One region of the Sodalis sp. RH14 genome, then DNA from elsewhere that is predicted to be linked to it. Evidence: predicted binding sites of a transcription regulator. Region 1 holds the regulator's gene; each other region holds the start of a gene.
What was found. The regulator CRP, encoded in region 1, controls carbon source genes, mostly activating them, when cyclic AMP is high. The targets are predictions, from matches to a motif close to ATGTGANNNNNNTCACAT.
Positions count from the first base shown of each region.

Region 2: a site for CRP is predicted at 1,851-1,868, ahead of psiE (phosphate-starvation-inducible protein PsiE). Genes of this name have one in related genera too.
Region 3: a site for CRP is predicted at 1,522-1,539, ahead of idnD (L-idonate 5-dehydrogenase). Genes of this name have one in related genera too.
Region 4: a site for CRP is predicted at 1,553-1,570, ahead of msrB (peptide-methionine (R)-S-oxide reductase MsrB). Genes of this name have one in related genera too.

Region 1 covers NZ_CP178739.1:5,217,784-5,220,903, reverse strand. The annotation lists gene ACL2XQ_RS23905 (YccS/YhfK family putative transporter) at 1-1,093, opposite strand, end outside; gene crp (cAMP-activated global transcriptional regulator CRP) at 1,147-1,779, opposite strand; gene ACL2XQ_RS23895 (hypothetical protein) at 1,947-2,135, opposite strand; gene ACL2XQ_RS23890 (OsmC family protein) at 2,095-2,517, shown strand; gene ACL2XQ_RS23885 (phosphoribulokinase) at 2,936-3,120, opposite strand, start outside.
Region 2 covers NZ_CP178739.1:4,744,321-4,747,440, reverse strand. The annotation lists gene ACL2XQ_RS21615 (methyl-accepting chemotaxis protein) at 1-678, opposite strand, end outside; gene ACL2XQ_RS21610 (OsmC family protein) at 1,247-1,678, shown strand; gene psiE (phosphate-starvation-inducible protein PsiE) at 1,927-2,325, shown strand; gene ACL2XQ_RS21600 (hypothetical protein) at 2,486-3,120, opposite strand, start outside.
Region 3 covers NZ_CP178739.1:5,877,492-5,880,611, forward strand. The annotation lists gene idnO (gluconate 5-dehydrogenase) at 1-414, opposite strand, end outside; gene idnD (L-idonate 5-dehydrogenase) at 430-1,461, opposite strand; gene ACL2XQ_RS26715 (sulfite exporter TauE/SafE family protein) at 1,869-2,588, opposite strand; gene ACL2XQ_RS26720 (LysR substrate-binding domain-containing protein) at 2,696-3,120, shown strand, end outside.
Region 4 covers NZ_CP178739.1:3,222,253-3,225,372, reverse strand. The annotation lists gene ACL2XQ_RS14675 (D-hexose-6-phosphate mutarotase) at 1-262, opposite strand, end outside; gene gapA (glyceraldehyde-3-phosphate dehydrogenase) at 350-1,345, opposite strand; gene msrB (peptide-methionine (R)-S-oxide reductase MsrB) at 1,696-2,109, shown strand; gene ACL2XQ_RS14660 (YeaC family protein) at 2,198-2,470, shown strand; gene pncA (bifunctional nicotinamidase/pyrazinamidase) at 2,545-3,120, opposite strand, start outside.

The DNA.
Region 1 (3,120 bases):
GCAGCGCCATGGATTTAAAGGAACAGTAGCTGACCAGCGCATGCCAAAACGACAGCCGCTGCTGGTTGTCGGCCATCAGGTCGCGGCGGTAAAGCGGGCGCTGGGTACGCAGCAGCCGGGCGATACGGCTGAAATGGTAATAACAAAACTGTCCGACCGGATTATCCGGATGCCGGTCGGCAATTTTTTCCAGGGCCGACAGCGCGGTGGCCATGTTAAAACGCCCCGGCTGCCGGTGATAGAGAATATCATCCGCCAGTACCCGCAACCGCGCGGCAATCAGCCGGGCGTTATAGCGGATAACCGCCTCGGCGTGGCTTTGCGCCACCAGTTTTTGTACTTCGTCCGGCTGGTGCAGGCTGACGGCGATATGCTCCTGCAAATCCAGCGCCACCTGGAAAGAACGCAGCAGGCGTTTGTACTGCAGCTGATCATTGGCCGACAGCATATAAAGCTGCTGGTATACCTGGGCAATCAGATCAATCACCGCCTGCTGGCGGGCAAACAGCGGCGGCAGGGCGGTTTCCGGATCGGTATGCTGTGTCAGCAGGGTATATTTCGCCTCGATATAATCCGCCAGCTCCCGATACAGCAGGCTAAGCGATTCCCGCATCGGCTGCTCCTTCCACAACCGGAACCACAGGGCGTTGAACAGCCCGTACCAGGCGGTGCCGGCAATATACAGCAGCGGCGGCACGGCGGGCGGCACATTGCCGGCCAGCCCCAGGGTAAAGATGGCGGCGATAAGCGCGGCGGGCAATAAACGGCCGTGCAGCGGGCTGATTTCACCGGTAACGCCGAACAGCAGCGCCAGGCCGAGCATCACCAAGGGCAACGGCACCGGCACGGCCAACAGCACCTGGATCAGCACGCTGCTCAGCGCGAACAGCACGCCGCCGACGGCCAGTCGCTTGAAAAACCGTTTATGCAGGGTATCGAGGCCGGCGATATTGCAGCAGGCAGGGACCAACGAAAACAGCAGGCCGTTTTGCAAGCTGCCGAATAACAGGCCGGCGGCCACCGGCAGGCATAGCACGATGGTTTGCCGCAGGGCATAGTTTACTTCAGGGTGGTAGATTAACCGGCGCCACATACTGTCAGCAAAAAAAGCGTGGTACGAAGCACCACGCCTGTATAACGGGGCTATCAGCGCGTGCCGTAAACAACAATGGTTTTACCGTGCGCGGATATAAGATTTTGATCTTCGAGCATTTTAAGAATACGTCCTACCGTCTCGCGGGAACAGCCGACAATCTGGCCGATTTCCTGACGGGTGATTTTTATCTGCATGCCGTCGGGGTGGGTCATGGCGTCGGGTTGTTTCGCCAGGTTCAACAGGGTTTGCGCTATGCGTCCGGTAACGTCCAGGAATGCCAGGTTGCCGACTTTTTCCGACGTTACCTGTAAACGACTGGCCATTTGCGCCGACAGGCGCATCAGGATATCCGGATTCACCTGAATCAGCTGCCGGAATTTTTTATACGAAATCTCGGCGACTTCACAGGCGGTTTTCGCCCGTACCCAGGCACTGCGTTCCTGACCTTCCTCGAATAGGCCGAGCTCACCGATGAAATCTCCCTGGTTAAGATAGGAGAGAATCATCTCTTTGCCTTCTTCATCCTTAATCAGCACCGCCACGGCGCCCTTAACGATGTAGTAAAGCGTTTCAGCCTTTTCACCCTGATGTATAAGTGTACTCTTCGATGGATACTTATGAATATGGCAATGAGACAGGAACCATTCGAGAGTCGGGTCTGTTTGCGGTTTGCCGAGAACCATTCGCTGTTATCCTCTTTTGTCATCGCTATCCCAGGTTCGGGACATCGTATTCCCTGTTACGGCGCTTGTATTATTCACTCTGACTCCGCGTTTAAACGGAGCGACGTAAGGGAACTTATTAGGGTCTGGTAATGTGATGTTCCGATCGATCTCTTGCCCTTTCATTATCATGAGGCCGATCCAGCCTTGTTTTTAGCATAGGTTTGAAGCAGTGTCTTCTGTTGTCTTGCTTCAGCATGAAGTATGTTCAGTAACATTGCCAGTTTTCCAACAAAAATGTAGTCTGCTGGAAAGCTTTTCATCAGGAGTATCATAATGCAGGCACGGGTCAAATGGGTAGAAGGGTTGTCTTTCATGGGCGAATCCGCCTCGGGCCACCAGGTTTTGATGGATGGGAACGCGGGCGAAAAAGCGCCCAGCCCAATGGAAATGGTATTGATGTCGGTCGGCGGCTGCAGCGCCATTGATGTGGTATCGATTTTACACAAAGCGCGGCAGGACGTCCGGGACTGCGAGGTCAAACTCACCTCCGAGCGCCGCGACGAGGCGCCGCGCCTGTTTACCCATATCAACCTGCATTTTATCGTCACCGGCGCCGGGCTGACCGACAAGGCGGTGGAGCGGGCGGTGACGCTATCGGCGGAAAAATACTGCTCGGTCTCACTGATGCTCGGCGCGTCGGTCAATATGACCCACAGCTTTGAAGTGCGCGACGAACACCACGCCCCCGCCGCCTAACCGGCCCGCCAACACCGCACTCAAACCCGGCGTGTTCAAGGGAGAGCGCGCCAATGGGGTCGAATCGGGCATGGTTTCTCTGCCCGACCGAGCGCCCCATGGCACGGTATGCCCGCCAACACCGCACTCAAACCCGGCGTGTTCAAGGGAGAGCATGCCGATGGGGTCGAATCGGGCGTGGTGTTCCCGCCCGACCGAGCGCCCCACGGTATGCTAGGCCCGCCAACACCGCAGCGAATCCTGGCGTGTTCAAGGGAGAGCATGCCGATGGGGTCGAATCGGGCGTGGTGTTCCCGCCCGACCGAGCGCCCCACGGTATGCTAGGCCCGCCAACACCGCAGCGAATCCTGGCGTGTTCAAGGGAAAGCATGCCGATGGGGTCGAATCGGGCGTGGTGTTCCCGCCCGAGGCCTCGAGTTTACTTAATTTCCTTTCCTTCCAGCAACTGCTGTACCAGCGGCCCCATAATCAGCTCCATCGCCAGCCCCATCTTGCCCCCGGGCACCACCAGCGTATTAATATTGGAAATAAAGGAGCCTTGCAGCATCGCCAGCAGATAAGGCAGGTCGATATGCGCCAGGCTACGGAAATGAATAACGACAA
Region 2 (3,120 bases), 470 kb from region 1:
AAAAGCATCCAGGTCAGGCTTCTTTTCCGGTGCGAGGCTGACCGCCAAATCGTTATATTTTTTCTCTGCATCCGCATAATTCTTTTGCAGCAAGGCTAATGCCTCATCGGTGCCTTTTAATTGCAAATTAAAGGAATTGTCTTTAATTAAAATATAGGCCAATACAAAATCATTGAGTTGATTATCCATATCGGTGCCAAACGTCTGGTTTAGCAAGGCGGTTTTAAAGGGGCCTATGGCGTCCTGGTTATGGAGTTCGTCCAGTTGGGCGCGGATAGCGACCATTTTTTTGGAAAAAACACTCATGTTTTCCAGAGATTTATTAAAATCTCCCAGATAGCGGGCAATGCTATCCAGGCTTGCCATCGATTCTTTATCCCATGACAGTGCCTGGGCTTGGTGGGTGAGCGCGGCGGCGTCATCGATAAAGCCGGCCATGACTTTACGCACCGCGTCGTCGGACGAGTAAAGGTATTTAACGCGGTTGACTTTAACCTGGAAAACATCAATATTTATATTATATACCAGATTGGTCTTTTCATAAATATCGCGAATTTCCTTGAACCGTTGGACGCTGAGGCCTGATGCAATCACGACCAGCAATAAGACAATACCGAAGCCTAAAAAAAGTTTATGTGACACTTTAATGCTATTTATTTTACTTATTAAACTTGTCATTTCTGTTTCCCATATAAATGTCACAAATCAAACTGTGTAATACCTGAGATAAATGTCCTGCCTAGCTATCGGCAAATTTTTCCGCTTCTTTAGGTTATTTTCCGCGGAATGAGAGAATGGACAGTAAAAATATCGATGCAGAGTGGTGCGGCGGCGGTAGGGCGGTTGTTGTGGGAATTATGGGGATTCGCTCATGCCACCCTGTGCTTTGCGTGATGGCGTTAAGCCCAAATTTTGTCTTTTGCCCGTGCTGATATGCGGATGCCTGAAAAAAATAGTGCAACTGTCCAATAGATGATGATGACTCAATCTTGACGGGTAATGCCTCGGCTTACCGATTGCAAATGAACGTTGGGAAATAATTACCGCTATTTTGTTAATAAAGAAGCAGAACATATATTTTCGCCTGCCGCATGGCGGAAATAGAATAGCCGCTTTCACAAAAGAGCGAAAAAATAAACCGGATGACTGTCACGTCGCTTACCCGGCCGCATTGGCCTGGGATTTCCCCACCTCCGGCAAGAGTAGCTATACTAAAAGCCTATGGGTAACAAACAGGAGGATGCAGATGACTATTCATAAACACGGACAGGCACATTGGGAAGGCGATATCAAGCAGGGTAAGGGCACCATCTCCACGGAAAGCGGCGCCTTAAGCCAGCAACCCTATGGCTTCAATACCCGCTTTGAAGGTAAACCCGGCACCAATCCCGAAGAGCTTATCGGCGCCGCCCACTCGGCCTGTTTTTCCATGGCGCTATCCTTGATGCTGGGCGAGAAGGGATACACTGCGCAGAGTATTGATACCAAAGCCGATGTTTCCCTTGATAAGGTGGGCGGCGGCTACGGCATCACTAAAATCGCCCTGGACAGCAGCGTGGTAGTGCCAGGGATCGATAAACAGGAATTTGACGCCATTATCCAGCAGGCAAAAGAAAACTGCCCGGTGTCCAAGGTCCTAAAGGCTGACATTACGCTGACCTACCAGTTAAAAAACTGAATCGGCAGCACGACCTGATCCGCACCCCGTCTATCAGGGCGGGGTTTGCGCCACCGCTTTACCACGCAGTGGGTTTCCCCTCCCTACGCCGCATACCGCGTTTCGCCGCGCCGCCAAAGCCCTTGCTCTTCCTTTACCCGCCTGAAGGCAAGTACCCGGATGCGCTGGTTTAATGTGATGTTCATCACAAAAATCATGCTATGCTTACCGGTCTTTCCGTAAGGAAACTATCACGACGAGGTATGGGTATGATTACCGGTATGCGTATAGCGACCGTGCTGCAAATGATCCTGAATATCGGCCTGCTGTTCCTGGCGGCGATCCTGATCGTTTTTATGGGTAAGGAAACCGTTCTTCTGGCCAGGGTGTTGCTGGTAAACGGCGAACTGGCGTCTTACTACCAGATGATTGAAGGCATCGTCATTTATTTTCTGTATTTTGAGTTTATCGCCCTGATTGTGAAGTATTTCCAGTCCGGGTATCACTTTCCGCTGCGCTACTTTGTCTATATCGGCATCACGGCGATTATCCGCCTGATTATCGTCGATCATAAAGATCCGCAGGATACGCTGTATTATTCGGCCGCCATATTAATCCTGGTGGTAACGCTGTGGCTGGTCAACAGTAACCGGCTTAAGCGCGAATAGCCCCGTCAGTGATGCGGACTGCCCATGATTAGCGCTTCCCCCAAGCCTGGCGATCGTCGCCTGGATGAAAACGTGCCGGCGCCGGACATCATCCGGCCTGCTTTTACATGATAAAAACGCGCCATGGCGCATTGGTGGGCGAGGGTAGGGCAAGGAGCCTTCAGTAATAGGCCGCTAAGCATTGCAAAATCCCCTTGCCGCTATTGGCCAATGACGGATATCCCTGCAATAATTTGTCAATAACATCATGATTAAGCTCAGGCAAGCCGGCGTGCTTTAGATAGTTACTTAAATGCATTATAACCAATGAAATATAAAATTTTTTATTGATCGATGCGGCATTAAATACCGTATTTGCGCATTCCAACGTCAGATAAAAATTTTCCCCCGTAAAATTTTTCTTAGGGAATATCAGTTTATACATTTTTTTCTTTTTATTTGGCTCACAATAATAAGATGCATAGAAATTATTACCTAATATAGGGTAATGCATATTTATTTGGTCCATCAGTTTTAACGGGATATCGTTAAATTCATTATCATCTTTATCTGTGACAGTGGTGATGGACAGCCTGCCGGATGCCGCGTGAAAGTTTAAAGCAGGGTTATCACTATCATCGATAAGGTTGGTATTTTTGAGCAGTTCTATCGTCCCGCTATCGCCGTCGAGCAAAATCGGCAGATAAAGGTGTTTTTCATGCGGCAGCAAAACGCTTATATCATAATATTTTTTATGTAGTTCTTGTTTTAAACATTCATATGAACGACAGGCGAAACCTGGGTTTCCCTTGCCGG
Region 3 (3,120 bases), 660 kb from region 1:
ACCCCGGTTGCGTTTGATCATGTTACGGGCAACCGCTTGTGAAACCAAAAATACCGCCGTTTGATTTACCGCGATAATATCGTTCCAGTCTTTCTCAGGAAATTCGGTAAACGGATGGCGTCGCTGGATGCCGGCATTGTTAATCAAAATATCAATAGGGCCGATATCGGACTCAATTTGCTCAATAGCGCTATTAACGGCCTGGCTTTTCGTCACATCAAATGCGACAGAATAAGCGGTATACCCTTGGTCCCGTAACTGCTGCGCCGCTTTTTCCGCGCGGGCGGCGGTAATATCATTGATGATGATTTCCGCACCCGATTGCGCCAGTCCGTTGGCCAATAAAAAACCAATGCCTTGGGCGGAGCCGGTAATCAGCGCTTTTTTATTTTTTAATGAAAAAATATCGTTCATTTTGGATCCCTATTTTCAAAAAACCAACTGTACTTTTGACGCTAACGATTTGTCCGCCGCGAAGATCAACGCCTGTTCAAGTTCGGCCTGCGGATATTCACCGGATAACAACGGCAGCGGGTCGATGGTGCCGTTGCCCAGCCAGGCCACGGCGGTATTAAATTCGGTGGTGAAACGAAAACTCCCCACCAGCCTGATTTCCTTGGCTATGACCATCATCATGGGGAACTCCGGCGTCACGCCGCCCATGCCGACCTGGACTAAGGTACCCCTGGCCCGGGTTAATTCCAGGCAGCGCGTAATGGACTGGGGATGGCCCGAGGCTTCGAACGCGATATCGAAGTAGCCTTTTTGATCGGCATACGCGGAGAAATCACCGGCCGCCGCATGCAGGGTTTTGGTGGCGCCCATTTGGGCGGCGATATCCAGGCAACGCTGGCTCAGGTCGGCGCAGATGATTTCCCGCGCGCCCGAGGCCTTGGCGGCCGCCACCAGCAAGCTGCCGATAGGCCCGACGCCGGAGACAAAAACGGTTTTACCCTTAACGTCCCCGGCCTGATTCACGGCGTGAATGGCCACCGCCAGCGGTTCGGCAAAAGCCATGACGCGTTCATCGAGGGCATTGTCAAAGGGGATGCATTGTTCCGTATCCACGACTTTAAATTGCGTGAATCCGCCATCCACATGCGGGAAATACATGGCGCTGCCGAAAAAGCGCATATTAATACATTGATTTTCCTCACCGGACAGGCAATATTTACACTGTTTACAGGGCTTGCTGGGGTTAATGGCCACGCTCTGGTTAACGGATAACCCCGGGGCATCGCTTTTTACCACATGGCCGATAACTTCGTGCCCCAGAATCATGGGCTGGCGCACTTTGAAATTTCCGACCGCACCCTCCTGGTAATAATGCAGATCGGATCCGCAAATCCCGCCGCGGGATATTTTAACCAAGGTCCCCTGGCCGGAATATTCTACGTTTTGCGCCACCACGGCAACGGCTTTTTTTCCGGTAACCACGCAAGACTGGGTATCAACGTTCATTTTTATTTCCTCAACGGTAATGTCGTTGAGGTGCAGTTAAACGGCTATGGATGTGCAAAACTGTGATGGATGTCACTTAAAAATGATGTAACGAAAATGATGTAACGCATAACGTGATTGACTTAATAAAAAGCAACCTCCGTTCAAAATGAACAAGAAATAATGTGAATAACCCGGTATGGTAAATTGGCCGCTAAATAGATGCTAATTATGTTATTAGGTATTTGCTATCCCTCATTATTACGGATCGCGAGAGTACGCCTCTGATAAACAGGCGATAGTTACCGCCGCCGCCTGTCCAGGCATTGTCGGTTGCCGGTGCTGGCTTTATGTATGCTTGGCCATTGGGTTCTATTTTTTATTTTTATGGATTTTATAGCGCGTTATATTCCGCAGGGAATCATTTATCAATTAAGCGCGTCCCAAATCATTGAGGCGCCCGCCACCAGCATCATGGCGTCAATCAGGCGGTTAAAGGTTTTTTCAGCCATTTTCACCAAGAATATTTTACCGATGTACATGCCGGCAACCAGCGTACCGCCTACCATCAGGCCACTGATAACGACGGACCGCGGCAGGGCGCCGATGGCCCCGAACGCCGATGCCTTGGCAAGGTAGATAGCAAAGGAGGCGGCCGCTTCCGTCGACAGCAGCGCGCCTTTTGTCAGCCCATACCCGGCAAAAAGGGGGATGGTCAGCGGGCCCGTGGAGAAAACCACCCCGGTGAGGTAACCGACCAGTGCGCCCGCCAGCGCCAGTTGCATGGGGTTGAGCGTTATTGCCCGGGCATTGGCCCAGTGGCGCGCCGGGATCAGCAGGAAGAAAAACAGGCCGATGCAGAAGTTGGAGAGGGGCGCAGGCATCAGCCACAGCGTATTGGCGCCCAGGACGGCGGCGGGGATACCCGGCAGGGAATACCACAGAAAGGCCCTGATATTGATGTCCCTGCGCCACATAAGCACACGCGAAACATTACCCATAATGGCGGCGATGGCCATGATGGGAACCGCGGCCTTGGGACCAAAGGTATACGCCAGCGCCGGCAACAGCATGATGGAAGCGCCTGTGCCCACCATGCCGCTGATGATGCCGGCCGCTATTCCAATAATGACAATGATCAGATACATCACGCCGGCACGTCCTTTTTCAGGGGGTAGTAACCATGATGATAGCGATCAGAAATGGAATGGCTCGTGATAAAATATCACGCAATAGTGATAAAAAAGGACTGGTTATGCATTCACTCCCACCCCTGGCGGCATTACGGGCATTTTTGGTTGCATGCCATGCCGGCAGCTATACCGCCGCCGCCAAAGAATTATGTATTACCCATGGGGCGGTCAGCCGCCATATGCAGGTGGTTGAAAAATGGTTCGGCGTTAATTTATTCAGCCGGGAAGGCCAGCGACGCGTGCCGACGCCTTACGCCCTGACGCTGGCCCGGGAGCTGGGGAGCGCGTTTGATAACCTGTCCGACATCGCCCTGCGCTACGGCAACGGTGGACGTAATAATGTCTTTAATGTCAGCGTGCCGACCACACTGTGCCTGAAATGGCTGCTGCCCCGCCTCGATGATTTTTATACGCGCTTTCCCCAGGCAAATTTGCAGATTTCCACGGCCAATACCGAGCAATTGCACATTATCGGGCACTATGACCT
Region 4 (3,120 bases), 2.0 Mb from region 1:
CTACCTTGCCGAACCAGGGCCAGCAGACGGGCACGCCGCCGCGAATGGCCACGCCATCCTTGAATTCGCTGCCGTCGCTTAACCACAGCACCGGTTCTTCGCCTGCGGGCTGCCAGGCCACCAGATGGGCGCCCTGCAGGGTAACCGCCGCCTTGACGCGCGGATGATCGATGACGATAACCGGCAGTTCATCCATCTGACGCAAGCTGATGGAGGATGAGAGCTGCTCTTTGACGGGTAACGCAAAAACAGAGTTATGCATACATGAGCCTTGTGAAGTTAAGCATTGGAATCAAATAAAAAGGGCGACATTGCTGTCGCCCCATAAGCCGTTCTTTATCGACAATGATTACTTGGCGATATGGGAAATCAGATCCAGTACTTTATTGGAATAACCCGTTTCGTTATCGTACCAGGCTACCAATTTTACAAAATTCTTGTTCAGCGCGATGCCGGCTTTGGCGTCAAATACCGACGTCAGTTTTTCGCCGTTGAAATCGGTGGAAACCACGTCTTCATCGGTGTAGCCCATTACGCCTTTCAGTTCGCCTTCGGACGCTGCTTTCATCGCTGCGCAGATTTCTTCATACGTTGCGCTTTTTTCAATGCGCGCGGTTAAATCGACAACGGAAACGTTCGGGGTCGGAACACGGAAGGACATGCCGGTCAGTTTACCGTTCAGCTCGGGGATAACTTTACCCACGGCCTTGGCGGCGCCGGTTGAGGACGGAATGATGTTCTGGGACGCGCCGCGGCCGCCGCGCCAGTCTTTATGGGACGGGCCGTCGACGGTTTTCTGCGTTGCGGTGGTGGCGTGTACGGTGGTCATCAGCGCTTCAACGATACCGAATTTATCGTTAAGGACTTTGGCCAGCGGCGCCAGGCAGTTGGTGGTACAGGAAGCGTTGGACACGATATCCTGGCCATCATAGGATTTATGGTTCACGCCCATGACGAACATCGGGGTATTGTCCTTGGAAGGGCCCGTCAGGACCACTTTCTTGGCGCCGGCGGTGATGTGCTTGCGGGCGGTTTCGTCGGTCAGGAAGATGCCGGTGGCTTCTGCAACCACGTCAACGCCAACGTCACCCCATTTCAGGTTAGCCGGATCTCTCTCAGCGGTAACACGGATGGTTTTGCCGTTTACAACCAGATGGCCGTCTTTCACTTCCACGGTACCGTCGAAACGACCGTGAGTTGAATCATACTTCAGCATGTAAGCCATATAGTCGGCGTCTAACAGGTCATTGATGGCGACGATTTCGACATCGTCACGTTCCTGCGCAGCACGGAAAACAATACGGCCGATACGGCCAAAACCGTTGATACCTACTTTGATAGTCATATATTCCACCAGCTAATTATTAGTGAATAAAAGGTTACTTGTAAACTTACAAAAACCTCGCGCAGCGTCAAGCGGAATCGTGTCAATTATTGCTGCAAATCAAACGTAATCACACCATTTGAACGTAAATTGTCCGTTCCGCCGCCCGCACAGCTACGAATAAGATGGGGGCCGTAGCCCGCCATTTAAACTGCACCTGGCAGCTAAATGTGACATGCATCACACTTACCGCTCACGTCGTTTCTCGCCCTCTAGTTTAAGCTAAAAATCATCCCGGTGTTGTTAATTATTTGTTATAATAAGCCGGTTCAAAACCCTTATCATTCATTCACCGCCTGAGAATCGCACGTATGGCTAAAAATGATCCCGATCGCATCGTCCCCGACCATCTGACCGATATGCAGCGCCACGTCACGCAGGAGCGGGGCACCGAGCCGCCTTATAGCGGTAAGTTGCTGGAAAATAAGCGCACCGGCCAGTACCACTGCCTGTGCTGCAACGCGCCGCTGTTTTTTTCTGCAACCAAATATGACTCCGGCTGCGGCTGGCCGAGTTTTTACGAGCCGGTTAACGAGTCCGCCATCCGTTATCTGGACGACAACTCCCATGGTATGCATCGCGTGGAGATCCGCTGCGGCAATTGCGATGCCCATCTCGGGCACGTATTCCCGGACGGGCCGCAGCCCGGCGGCGCCCGTTTTTGCGTTAACTCCGCTTCGCTGCGTTTTAAGGACCAGGAAAATGGCGAAGAAATCGACGGCTGATTCGCATGTAACACACCCGCGCGTATCGCTGCCGGCGGAGGCAAGCTTTATCGATTCAGCTAATTATTCTTATGATAAGGAATAAATCGTGGACGTTGATGCGCTACTGGCTAACCTGACGCCTGACATCTACCAGCGCCTGAAAACGGCGGTGGAACTGGGCAAATGGCCCGACGGCGTTCCCCTGACCGCCGAACAAAAGGATAACTGCCTGCAAATGGTGATGCTGTGGCAGGCGCGTCATAATCATCAGCCGGAGCATATGAGCATCGGCACCGACGGGCAAATCGTGATGAAAAGCAAGCGCGAGCTGCTTGAGGAGCTGACCGGGCGACCGGTGGCGCGTATCAAGCCCGAATAGCGCGGCCATCCCGGCAGGCGCGGCCGCGTCACCATGCCGGGAAACGCCTATCCTTCGCCGGCGCCGCTTCGCGCTCAGACGCCGCGCATCATCTCATCCAGGGTCACCAGCCTGGCGCCGTGGCGGCGCATTTCCTCCAGCGCCCTTTGGCTGTCGCCGGCGTCCAGGTTGACGCCGCGGCATCCTTCGGTGAGCACGTCGGTGCGATAGCCCAGCGACAGCGCGTCAAGCACGGTGAACTTTACGCAATAGTCGGTCGCCAGCCCCATCACCGTCAGATGGGTGATATCCAGGGCGCGCAGCCAGTCATCCAGTTCGGTCTGCTGGCGATGGCCGTTATCAAAAAACGCGCTGTAGCTGTCTATCTCGGGCTGGCGGCCCTTGAGGATCTTCTTGTCAATCCATTGCTGGTGCAACTGCGGGTGCAACTGCGCCCCGGGGGTATCCTGTACGCAGTGCACCGGCCACCATACCTGGCTGAGACCGTCCAGCATGCCGGTATCGCCCACCCGGGCTCCGGCGTTGACCGCAAAACTGCCGTGCTGGCGTGGATGCCAGTCCAGCGAGGCCGCCACCGGGAAACCCGACCGGCGGCAAAAGGCCATCGCCTGGTTGGCGACGCTTATCACCGCGTCTCCCTCGGCGACCGC